2 linked regions of the Pelorhabdus rhamnosifermentans genome follow. The protein of the gene in region 1 interacts with the protein of each later gene in a pairwise test. Links are inferred from orthologs where the notes say so. Each region holds a gene or a part of one and is shown on either strand. Other genes may lie near its edges.

Evidence for each region.
Region 2: the proteins of Ga0466249_RS17835 (region 1) and Ga0466249_RS04370 interact in binary tests that used the Escherichia coli proteins (3 or more experiments, as listed by UniProt). The link is inferred for Pelorhabdus rhamnosifermentans from one-to-one orthologs.

Annotation. Positions count from the first base shown.
Region 1 is NZ_JAHGVE010000017.1:48,954-55,513, forward strand. Bases 2,169-5,167 are described here. They hold Ga0466249_RS17835 (LytR/AlgR family response regulator transcription factor), read left to right. Parts: upstream 2,169-3,288; coding sequence 3,289-4,047; downstream 4,048-5,167. Other genes in these bases: Ga0466249_RS17830 (LytS/YhcK type 5TM receptor domain-containing protein), read left to right, coding at 2,169-3,311; Ga0466249_RS17840 (carbon starvation CstA family protein), read left to right, coding at 4,192-5,167. In the rest of the region: Ga0466249_RS17820 (alpha/beta fold hydrolase), read left to right, coding at 1-664; Ga0466249_RS17825 (class I SAM-dependent methyltransferase), read left to right, coding at 793-1,404; more of Ga0466249_RS17830, read left to right, coding at 1,593-2,168; more of Ga0466249_RS17840, read left to right, coding at 5,168-5,970; Ga0466249_RS17845 (HAD family hydrolase), read left to right, coding at 6,169-6,560. UniProt on the Escherichia coli protein: Member of the two-component regulatory system BtsS/BtsR, which is part of a nutrient-sensing regulatory network composed of BtsS/BtsR, the low-affinity pyruvate signaling system YpdA/YpdB and their respective target proteins, BtsT and YhjX.
Region 2 is NZ_JAHGVE010000002.1:241,929-248,285, reverse strand. Bases 3,242-6,037 are described here. They hold Ga0466249_RS04370 (glutamate-5-semialdehyde dehydrogenase), read right to left. Parts: upstream 5,369-6,037; coding sequence 4,115-5,368; downstream 3,242-4,114. Other genes in these bases: proB (glutamate 5-kinase), read right to left, coding at 5,379-6,037; Ga0466249_RS04375 (glycosyl hydrolase family 18 protein), read right to left, coding at 3,242-4,004. Also shown: Ga0466249_RS04400 (LCP family protein), read right to left, coding at 1-556; bis(5'-nucleosyl)-tetraphosphatase (symmetrical) YqeK, read right to left, coding at 587-1,159; Ga0466249_RS04390 (RNA recognition motif domain-containing protein), read right to left, coding at 1,249-1,500; nadD (nicotinate-nucleotide adenylyltransferase), read right to left, coding at 1,609-2,226; Ga0466249_RS04380 (hypothetical protein), read right to left, coding at 2,264-2,407; more of Ga0466249_RS04375, read right to left, coding at 2,520-3,241; more of proB, read right to left, coding at 6,038-6,357. UniProt on the Escherichia coli protein: Catalyzes the NADPH-dependent reduction of L-glutamate 5-phosphate into L-glutamate 5-semialdehyde and phosphate. The product spontaneously undergoes cyclization to form 1-pyrroline-5-carboxylate.

The sequences.
Region 1 (6,560 bases):
TACTAGGGGGTTTGGTAAGTCGGATAAACCTGTAAAAGGTTATTCCTATGACAGACTAGCAGATGACATTCGTTGTATTATTGAGGCACTTAAATTGCAGGATATAACACTTGCGGGGCACTCGACGGGTGGAGCAATTGCCATTCGATATATGGCTCGCCATCATGAATATGGTGTAGCCAAACTCGCTCTTTTTGCTGCAGCAGCGCCGAGTCTTATCCAACGTCCTAATTTTCCTTATGGTTTACAGAGAGAAGCTGTGCTTAAGATTGTTAAGGAAACATACCAAGATCGTCCTAGCATGTTACAGGGATTTGGCAATATGTTTTTCTTTCAACATGTATCTCAACCATTCTCCGATTGGTTTTTCCAACTAGGATTGGAAGCAGCAGGTTGGTCAACAGCGGCAATCGCCAAACAGTGGCTAGATGAAACACGCTTATTTGATGATTTGGCAGAAATACACGTTCCTACCCTAATACTTCACGGAATTCACGATCAGGTTGTTCATTTCCAGTTAGGTGAAATTCAAAACCAAGGGATAAAAAGTTCTAAACTTATCCCGTTTAGATACAGTGGGCATGGATTGTTTTATGATGAACGTGAAAAGTTTAATAAAGAATTAATCGATTTTATGGAAGAACAAAACTTTTGTGTTAATTAGTGGGTAATTGGCAAGCGGGAAGATTCAATATCACTGTTAATGTCTAAGATAAAGAAATTTCTGCCAATTTTATTATTTGGCAGGAGCTTTGTATTTCTATGGGAAATGATTAAAGAGGAGGTGGAATAATGGATTTTGATATTCAGTCCATAAGCTGGGATGATGAAAGAAGAACAAAAAGGGCCAAAGTCATTGCAGAGCAGATAGCACATACTGTTAATCTTAAAAAGTATGATAATGCTTTAGAGTTTGGCTGTGGGACGGGCCTGGTTAGTTTTAATCTTTATGACAAGCTCAAGGCTATAACCTGTATGGATACATCGCAAGGCATGATTGACACATTAAATTCAAAAATTCAGCAGAATAAAGTAAATAATATGGTAGCTTATCAACACAATATTAATGAGAATCGGATTATACCTCGATATGACTTGATTTATACATCTATGGCATTGCATCATATTGTAGATATTGGAATAACTTTGACAAGCTTATATCGGTTATTAAAACAAGAGGGGTCTTTGTGTATTGTTGAGCTAAATGAGGATGATGGGAGTTTCCATAAGGCAGAGGAAGATTTTAATGGATATAATGGATTTGATCAAATAAAACTACAAGTACTTCTTGAAAAGATTGGATTTGAGGCAATAGCGTCACAAACTTTTTATTATGACAAAAAAATGATTGAAGAAGTAAATGTAGACTATTCTTTGTTCATTATGACAGGTAAAAAAAGTTAGAGTTGAAGAAGGAAAGTCATGATTTAGCGAATGGTATCAGGACAGGAGGATAGATGTCTATAAGGCTGTTCTTAGTGGCGGAGTGCGTGACAAGGAGTAATTTATGCAATGGATAGCAAAATATCCTCCTGTTGAAATGGAAACGTGGCGGCCAACTGTTTAATCAGTTTGGTATTAGAGGTGTAGTTATGGGAGAAACTTTGTTGCTTGAAATGGTTGAACGCATGAGTATTGCGGCAACGTTAGCTTTTATTTTATCGCAGACAACTATCTTTCGCCGTATTAATTATCGTTATATAACATTGCTTGATAAAGTAAAGCTTTCTATCATTTTTGGTTGTATTGGTATCGTCGGTACCTATGCTGGTATTCCTGTGGATGATGCGCTTGCCAATTCTCGTGTCGTGGGGGTGATGGCGGCCGGACTGCTTGGCGGTCCAGTCATGGGTACAGCGGCTGGTTTGATTGCGGGGGGGCATCGTTATCTGTTATTTGGCGGATTTTCGGCGTTCTCTTGTGCTTTGTCGAATGTTGTTGAAGGGCTATTTGCGGGCTGGGTAAAGCAGCGTTGTCCGCATAATCCGATGCCCTGGTGGATTGCCTTGATTAGTGGTGTTGTGGGTGAGATGATGCAGATGGCAATTATCTTACTTACAGCCCGCCCTTTCGATATGGCATTCACATTAGTTCAGCATATTGCTTTGCCGATGATCGTGGCTAATTCAATTGGGCTTACGATTTTTATGCTCATTATCAAAATGACCATGGATGTACAACAGCAAGCGGGTGCCGCGCAATCGCAGAAAGCCTTGGCTGTTGCGGCTCAAACTCTGCCGTATTTTAGGAAGGGTCTCGATAAGGCTTCCGCGAAGGCTGCGGCAGAAATTATCTATGCCAATGGGAGCTATCATGCTATAGCTGTCACAGATACGGAACAGGTTTTGGCATTTATCGGTGCCGAAGCGGAGCATCATTTATCGTATCGCCACGGACTTACCCTTGCTACAAACCATGCTTTGCAAAGCGGTGATATTTATATTGCCAAAAGTCAAGCCGAAATTGGCTGCCCTTTTCCACATTGTCGGCTGACAAGTGCTATTGTTGTGCCACTTAAATGTGGTGAGCAGGTTATTGGAACTTTTAAACTCTATTATACAAATAAAAATTTGCTGAATCAATCTGATGTGGTATTTGCCAACGGGCTTGCGCAATTATTTTCTATTCAACTAGAGTTAGCACAAATCGACTACCAGGCAAAATTAGCAGCGCATGCTGAGTTAAAGGCTTTGCAGGCCCAGATCAATCCACACTTTTTGTTCAATACGTTAAATACGATTACATCTTTAGTGCGAACTAAACCGGATTTGGCACGTAATTTATTGTTGAAACTCAGTGCGATTTTTCGTTTTACCTTACAAAAAGCGGGTCGTAATATTACTATTGCCGAGGAACTAACGCAGGTTCGTGCCTATTTATCTATTGCAGCAGCTCGTTACGGGAACAAGTTACACATTGAAGAAAAAATTGATCCTGTAACTGAGGTTTATTTAGTGCCGTCACTGACGATACAGCCAATTATTGAAAATGCGATTACACATGGACTTAAACCGAAGGTAGACGGCGGAACCATTACTATTGCTATTCAAAATAAAATAAATGATATTATCATCACCATTACTGATGATGGCGTAGGAATGGATCTGCGGAAGCTTAATCCTCTTCACCATGCTCTTTCTACAGAACATATCGGACTTATGAATGTTCATGAACGATTGCATGGTCAATATGGCGGTTCCTATGGGCTGACCATTGATAGTACGGTTGGCCATGGTACTGCGATTACCATTACCTTGCCTAAAATAACTGCAAATGAAGGTGATGTTTATGCTCAGAAGCTTGATTGTTGATGATGAAGTACCGTCTCGGGATGAATTGCGCTATCTATTGTCTTTTAGATCGGAAATCAAAATTGTCGGTGAGGCAGATAATGCCGCTGAGGCCATTAAACTGGCAACTAAATTAAAACCGGATGTTATTTTTTTAGATATTAACATGCGGGATATTGATGGATTGGAAGCTGCAGCAATTTTAAGAAAAATTGAACCCCATTTTATGATTGTCTTTGCCACTGCCTATGATGAATATGCGATAAAGGCTTTTGAAATTGGTGCAGTTGATTATATCTTAAAGCCATTTGACCAAGAGCGTATTACCCAAACTGTCATGCGTCTGGAAAATTATCAAGCCGAAGAATGGCGGGTTGCTGCGGGGCGTATCGACACGGTTCTTGATGTTACAAAAATTAAAGTTCAAAAATTGCCTGTAGAAAAGGGCGGTAAAATTATTTTGCTAAATTATAGTGATATTATTTATGCTTATGCGAATGCCGGTAATGTCATTATTGTGACTGCTGAGGAAGAACTAAACTATAGTGGAACTCTGTGCGAGCTGGAGGAGCGTGTTAGCAGTACGAATATGTTGCGCGTTCACAAAAGTTATATTGCTAATATGGACAAAGTACAAGAAGTGGTGCCGTGGTTCAAGGGAACCTATTGGCTAAAAATGGAACAATGTTCAGATGTAGAAATACCCGTTAGCAAAAGTCAAATCAAAGATATTAAACTCATTTTAGGATTAAAGTAAACTCATTTCTATTCATTCCGGATAATTTCTGTTCAAACCTCATTTTAGACCATTCATATAGATTGTATTTATTAATTGAATTTTTTGTTTTATAGTTAAAATATACTTAATTAATAAAATTCAGTAAATATGGAGGGAAGCTTTATGAATGGTCTTTATCTTGTGATTATTGCGGCTTTGGTGCTAACGATTTGTTATCGTTATTATGGCGCCTTTATGGCAGCAAAAGTTTTAGCTCTTGATCCCAATCGTCCGACTCCAGCCGTTGTACATGAAGACGGCCATGATTATGTACCCACGAATAAATGGGTAACTTTCGGACATCATTTTGCCGCCATTGCTGGAGCAGGTCCACTTGTTGGTCCGGTACTTGCAGCACAGTTTGGTTATTTGCCTGGAACGATCTGGTTGCTTGTCGGTGCCTGTATCGGCGGGGCAGTCCACGATATGGTTATCCTTTTTGCCTCGATTCGACATGATGGTTTATCCATCGCAGAAATTGCGAAAGATGAAATCGGCAAATCTGCCGGTCTAGCTGCTGCTATTGCTGTTATTTTCATTTTGGTTATTACTATGGCCGGGATGGCAATTGCCGTGGCAAATGCATTGTTTAACAGTCCTTGGGGTGCATTCACTGTGGGTGCAACCATTCCAATTGCACTCTTTATTGGCGTCTACATGCGCTATTTACGTCCTGGTCATATTGGTGAAGCATCTTTCGTAGGTGTTGTTCTGATTATCGCTGCTGTATTTGGCGGAGCTTGGGTTCAGGGTTCTTCTTGGGCACCATTTTTTACCCTCAGTCGTACACAATTAGATATTATTCTTCCTTTATATGGTTTTATCGCTGCAGCACTTCCTGTATGGTTGCTGTTAGCGCCACGTGATTATTTGAGCACGTACATGAAAATTGGTACTATCGGTGCTTTGGCATTAGGAATTGTCATTGTTCAACCTCAAATCCATATGCCGGCAATCACTCAGTTTGTCAGTGGTGGCGGTCCGGTTGTGCCTGGTCCTGTTTGGCCTTTCGTTTGCATCACGATTGCCTGCGGTGCAATTTCAGGATTCCATTCCATCATTGCCACAGGTACGACACCAAAGATGCTTACTAACGAACGTGAAATTTTGCCAATTGGTTTTGGGGCAATGCTTGCTGAATCATTTGTTGGTATTATGGCTCTAATTGCAGCTACTAGCTTGATTCCTGCTGATTACTTTGCCATTAACAGTGCTCCGGCAGTATTTGCAAAACTCGGGATGCATATAGATGAACTTCCGGTTTTATCACAAATGGTTGGTGAAGACGTCGCTGGTCGACCAGGCGGTGCCGTATCACTCGCTGTAGGTATGGCGCATATTTTTGCCCAAATCCCTGGACTGGATAGTTTTATGTCTTTCCTGTACCATTTCGCTATCATGTTTGAAGCCTTGTTCATCTTAACGATTATTGATGCGGGTACTCGTGTTGGTCGGTACTTGTTACAAGAAGTTGGCGGTATGATATACAAACCACTTAGCGACCCACATTGGACTCCTGGTATTATCTTCACCAGCGCTTTAATCTCCTGCTTATGGGGTTACTTAGTGTTTGGAGGTTCTATTGCTTCCATTTGGCCATTATTCGGTCTTTCTAACCAACTACTTGCCAGCCTGACGTTAGCCATTGGTACTACCGTATTGATTCGTATGGGTAAAGCAAGATATTTGTGGGTTACACTTATTCCACTCTGTTTTATGATTGTAACGGCGTTGACTGCTGGTTTCTACAATATCTTTGAATTCTACTTACCAAAAGGTCAGCTGTTATTGGCTGGTGCCAGCGCAGTTATGATGATTCTCATTACCTTTATCATCATTGATGCTGCAAAGGTATGGTCTAAGCTGATGAAATCTAACAAAAGTATCGAAGAAACGATGTAATTTTATCAAAAGACACCTTGCGCTTTGCGTAAGGTGTTTTTTTTTTTAGTTACCGTCTGTAGCACAGCATGCCGTTTGATTGATTATTTAATCATAACTTAATTTTTATTAGCTATTATTATTGGAGAAGATTAATTAATGCTAAATATAAATGCTGCAACAAACTAATGACAGGTAATATAAAATGAGGTGCGCCATATGAAAGTAATAGCTGTTGACATTGACAATGTGCTAAATAATTTTTCAGATACCTTAGCGAGTTCTACGTTTAAATATAATGATTTATATGGTTTGTCTCGTGAAGAATTTGATCATTATCTTGATATGGTAAAACGCAATGCTTTTGATGAAAGTAATTTTTTGACGACTAAGTTTTCTGATTTTCGTTATCGTATACATGAGCAGTGTTATCGTTTGGCACAAGCTAAATCGGATGGAGTACAGTTTATGCATTGGTTAAAAGATAATGGCTGGGAGGTCGTTATTTGTACCAAGCGAAACTTGCGTTTGACAGGGGAAAGTACTAAAAAGTGGCTGCAGGACAATCACATTCCTTATGATTATTTATTTATGGCCTTAAATAAAATTGT
Region 2 (6,357 bases), on another replicon or contig:
AGGGGTCTTCATAAGCCATATTATGTTCCACATATAAATCAACGCCACCTAAAATATCGACAACTTTAATAAATCCTTGCCATTTAATTGTCATATAATATTGAATAGGAATATTTAAAAAATCCTCTACTGTACGGACAGCCAAAGCAGAACCGCCAAAAAAGTAAGCATTATTAATCTTATCTAGTCCTTTATAACCAGGAATATTTACTCGCGTATCTCGAGGAATAGATAATAAATTCACCGTTCCTTCGCCTGGATCAATACTTGCTACAATCATCGTGTCCGAGCGGCTCGGGGAATTGGGTTCGTCAAAATCACCATCATCTAATCCCATTAATAAGATATTAATCTTTTTATCAGAATCCTTATGAGAAGACTTACTTTGCGATGTCTCATTGGCAACTGCAGTGACTGGAGCCGCCATAAATTTACTAATAGCATAATAAGCAGAACCCACTGCTGCAGAAACGATCAAAATAGCCAGAGGGACGACAACAAAAACACGAGACCAGCGAATTTTATAACGGGAACGGCTTTTCTGCGAAGTAGACATCTTCTTCTCCCCTCTCTACGTCATCAATACTTATTCATTGTTCATATCTTGCAGGATTTGATTTCGACCTGCAATAGTATTGGGATGAATCCAAGATCTTTTTTCAACTAAATATACAATGGAATGATCAAAAGCAGTGAGCAGCGCAAGATCCATATCCTCTTGAGCTACTTCACGCAGCTTGTCCACACCAGGATAGTGACGATGGGGTTCAATACAGTCTGCTACATAAATAATCTTATCTAATAAAGACATCCCCATGCCCCCCGTCGTATGTAAAGCAATAGCCTGACATATTGCCTTGTCATCTACTGCAAGCTCCGCCTTGACTAAGGTCGCAGCAAGAGGTGCATGCAATATAATGGGATCACATCTGTCAGCAATACTCATCACTATACCAAAAGCTTCACATTTTTGCAATAGGAGATTAGTAGGGATTTCCCGGGCATAATCATGGAGTAATCCAGCTACCTCGGCCTGATGAATATTTGCACCATAACGCTTAGCAAGAGCTACTGCGGTATCCTTCACACCCATGGAATGTTGAAAGCGTTTGGACGATAAACGTTGTTGTAATATCGATACATAGTCACGAATAATCACGCTAGTCACCTCTTGTGCTAAATTCGCTAGTTTTCTGAAATATCCTCCATAAAAAACGAAAGCCCCCTTAATTAAGGAGGCTGTAGGCTTTAGCTTTGTCGGGGTTTGGCTTCATTGACAACAATTTGTCTACCTTCCATATCGGCGCCATTCATTGCCGAAACCATAGCATCTACATCTTGATCTTCTACTTCTACAAATCCAAAGCCCCGTGATCGACCTGTTTCTTTATCCGTAATAATACGACCGGATATAACTTGGCCATGCGAACCAAAAGCATTTATTAAAGAATCTTCTGTTGCGGACCATGGCAAGTTTCCAACGTAAAGTGTGGTAGCCATAAGAGAATCACCTCTCTTTCTCAAAGAGTAAAAAATCCTTGCATCCACATTATTTACGCTTTCTGTCATATTCATGCTTGCCTTTATTTGGCTGTCCCTCATTACGCCTTAGTTACAATACAAACCTTCCTTTCGAATATACATTTCAACGCTTTCAGGTACAATGTATTTAATGGCTCTACCTAAACGGACTTTCTCACGAATATCTGTTGAGGATATTTCAAGTTCCGGTGTTGCCAAACGATGAATGTGACGACGGTCACTGGCACCAAAGTAATGAAAGACTTCATCAATGGAACAGAGCGAACCAGGTCTTGTTGCCGCAACAAACTGACATAGTTTCAGCAAGTCATGAATGTCGTGCCACGTATGCAATTCACCCACTGTATCGGCACCAACGATAAAATACAGTTCGGTTTGATTTCCGTACTCCTTTATTAAGTCCCGAGCCGTATCAATGGTATAAGAGGGCCCGCTACGTTCTAATTCCATAGGCGATACAGTAAAAAAGGGATTTGAATAAGTGGCCATCACGGTCATAACATAACGATGCCAAGCCTCTGTAACATGACTCTCTTGTTTATGAGGAGGATTCCCTGCTGGTATAAAAATAACTTTTTCAAGTTGAAACTCATTACGAACAGCTTCTGCAGTCACTAAATGACCAATGTGAATAGGATCAAAGGTTCCACCCATAATACCTAATCTTCTTTTTTCGGTATTCATGTCATTTTTCTCCTTATTATCAGCCAAAAGCCCCCGTCTACCGAAAAGGTACCATGAAAAGGATCAGCCGAAAACACACCATGCAAATCATCATGATGCCAACGGTTTTTAAATAATCCAAGGCATCCCACCGCCCCTTGCCTTCTTTCACATAGTTCAGGAGTGCTCTTACATAGCCCATTTTTTGCCTCACATATTACATAATCCACTTTATTTTTTGCTTATTCCTCTTTATCATACAATAGCTTCATAAAAAACTCCAGAAATATTCCTAGCCAAAGCCAGCATCTCACTTAAGACTCGGCAACCGAGTTTTTATCATTCGCTTGTTTACTATGAAGTTTATTATTTAAAACATTCCAGATGGAGTTCTTTTCAAACCCTTTGCGCCAAGAAGCAACTCCAGCCAATTGATACTGGTCTACAAGATCAGCTTTAAGTCCAATCGAACGGTCTTCCTCTAACCAAATCCGATGGCGATTGCCGTCTTGTTGGTACTCCGTATAATATTGCCCCTCTTTTTCAAGCCACTGCGGCGTAAGGTGATAGTCCTGAATAATTTTTTCTTCATTTTCCATGGACAACGTCCGAGAACGTACAATGAACCGTCCCGTTTCGTCGCTTCTTTCTATCCATTCTCGCGTATAAAAGGGCAAGCCTAATAATAGCTTCTCTTTGGGAATAGAAAGGAGCGTATTTTCAATTCCTTCTTTCACCCAGCCATAAGAAGCAACAGAACCACTCACAGGGCTTTTCGCCCAATGCTCATCATAAGTCATGACCATGACATAATCAACAGCTTTGCTGAGATTCACCCTGTCATAGCATTTAGACCAATTGGGAACATTTGCCGGAACCGTAACATCGAGCGATACGACAAGATTTTGCCGCCCTAAGGGAGGGGAAATTTTTTCGACAAAATGAGTAAAGGCCATTTTATCGCTTTCATAAATATTTTCAAAGTCAAGATTAATTCCATCCAGCTCATAGTAGCTGGCATAAAACAACAATTGATTGAGTACCTGATCCTGCGCGACTTCATTTTGCAAAAGTTCATGCGTTAAATCAGGGTCAAAACTATTTGTGATAAGGGCCCAGACTTTATACCCTTTACTGTGAGCCAAATCGACGTAATCTTTATCTGCTTTATTAACAATCAGTCCATTAGACTGCGTAACAGCAAACCAGGTCGGCGCCAATACATTAAGGCCCTTGGGCGGAAGTTCATTTGATAACTTTTGGGTACTTGTTTTTACATCCCAAACTAAATTGATTTTTTCCTTTGGCATCCCCTTTACTGTTGCACTCTGCAATACAAGCGGACCGACAGCTGGACTGTTTAGCTGTAAAATCAAGTTACCACTATAATCGAAACTGATATTCACGCCAAGCAGGCTATCAAGATTGGCAATATCCAAATAGTATTGATTTTTAAGACAAATAGCAGGAAAACTTACAGGAACAGGATCTTTTATTTGTTTTTGAGCGGCACCGCCGATAGTGAATCGCTCGGGCTTTACAGCAAAAGTAATAACATTTTCATCAGACAAATAAGCGGCATTGGCAGTAAAATAATGCTTTAGCAGCGAAAGAGGCACAAGTATTTGCGTTGCACTCACATAAGCCAAATCCCCCGTCGGCTCATAGGAATCGTTGATTTTCATGACAATAGGTTTCGGATCATGAACAGGTGCTGCGGCTAAAGCAACTGAAATGCTGCTAACACTGGCAAGAATCAGTAGAATAAAGCCATATACAAGAGACCATTTTTTTTTCATTAATGATTGTCCTCGCATTTCATTGATTTTTTTTATTATCATTTAGACAATGATAATAAAAAGCAGACACCTTTGCATCGCTGCAAAAAACTGCCTGCAATAAAAATTTTCTATCTGATTTGGCCTTCACCATCAATCAGATATTTCGTACTTGTCATCTCCTTGAGTCCCATGGGGCCTCGAGCATGAAGCTTCTGCGTACTAATGCCGATTTCGGCGCCAAAGCCGAATTCGCCGCCATCCGTAAACCGCGTGGAAGCATTGACATAGACAGCTGCCGCATCCACTTCATGCTGAAACCGACGGGCATTAAAATAATCCTTCGTCACAATCGCTTCAGAATGACCTGTACTATAGCAGGCAATATGTTCAATCGCTGCATCAATGGATGGAACAATCTTCACAGACAAAATATAGTCATGATATTCCGTTGACCAGTCTTCTTCTGTTGCGGCTTTAACAAAATCATAATAGCACTGCGTTTTGTCACAACCGCGTAATTCCACCTTGGCATCATGATACTTTTGTAGCATAGCTGGCAAGAATACATCGGCAATTTTTTCGTGAACAAGTAACGTCTCCATGGCATTACATACACCAGGACGGGAAACTTTTGCATTAAAAGCAATCTTCACAGCCATCGTTAAGTCGGCTGTTTCATCAATAAAGGTATGACAAACACCAATGCCTGTTTCAATGACAGGCACCGTACTATTCTTTACAACTGTCTGAATCAGTCCGGCACCGCCTCTTGGAATAACAACATCAAGATAATCATTCATTTTTAACAGAAACTGCACAGCATCCCTGTCTGTTGTTTCAATCAAAGCAATCGTACCTTCAGGCAGACCTGCCTCAAGCGCAGCAGCCTTCAGAACGGAAGCAATAGCTAGATTAGAATGGATAGCCTCAGAACCGCCACGTAAAATAACGGCATTACCTGTTTTTAGGCAGATCCCTGCAGCATCAACAGTCACGTTGGGCCGAGCTTCATAGATCATAGCAATGACGCCAAGTGGTACACGCACCTGGCGAATCTCCAGCCCATTGGGGCGCTGTGTAACCGAAATGGTCTCACCAATGGGGTCAGGCAGAGCAGCCAGCTCTATCAGCCCACGAGCCATGGCTTCAATCCGGTCATGATCCAGCATTAAGCGATCAAGAAGGGCCTCACTCAATCCCTTGGCACGACCAGCCGTAATATCTTGACTGTTGGCCACAAGAATCACGGCCTCCTTATCAAGTAAAGCCTGCGCCATAACCTGAAGGGCCTGATTTTTTTGTTGTGATGAATAAGTAGCGAGTTTGCGAGCCGCAAACTTCGCTTGTTTTCCTTTCGTTTCTAACTCACTGCGATAATCCATATTGTCCCCCTCACACAAGCAAAGCTAAATTGTCACGATGAATAATTTCATCATAAGGCTTATTTCCTAATATATCAGCAATTTCATCGGTATGACGGCCTTTAATTTTTTCTACGTCAGCTGCAGAGTAGTTGACTAAACCACGAGCAATTTCTTGCTCGTTCGTTGTAAAAACGCGAATCGTATTTCCCTGCTCAAAATCTCCTTCAACAGCTGTAATACCTGCAGAAAGCAGACTTGATCCATCTTCAAGCAAAGCTTGTTCACAGCCCTTGTCAATCGTAACAGATCCATGCAGACGTGAACCAAACGCAAGCCAACGTTTCCGAACATGAAGGGCATTTTCTTTAGACAAAAAAAGTGTCCCCACAGCTTCTCCGCTTAAAATACGACGCAAAACTTCCTCACGGCTACTTAAGGCAATAACCATGGCCACACCGGAGCTCATGGCAATCTTGCCAGCTTGAATCTTCGTATACATGCCGCCTGTGCCGCGCAGCGACCCTGGTTCACCTGACAGAGATTCTATTTCCGGCGTAATATCCGTAATAAGCTCAATCAGCTTAGCAGCCGGATTCTTACTCGGATTATCTGTATAGACCCCTTCCACATCAGACAAAATGACTAGCAAATCGGCATCAACGAGTCCGGCCACAGTAGCTGATAAAGTATCATTATCCCCGATCTTCAATTCATCTACAGCAACAGCATCATTTTCGTTAATTACAGGAATCACGCCGAGTTTCAACAAAGTTAACAAACTGTTGCGGGAATTGGCATACCGCTGGCGATTGACTGAATCAGCCCGCGTTAAGAGTACTTGCGCCACCGTTTGTCCATATTCACTAAAAAGCTTTTCATAAATATGCATTAAAATACCCTGTCCCACAGCCGCAGCAGCCTGCTTTTCCGGAATGGTTTTCGGCTTTTCCATAAGTCCCAACCGATCCATTCCCACACCTACTGCTCCTGATGTGACAAGAATGATC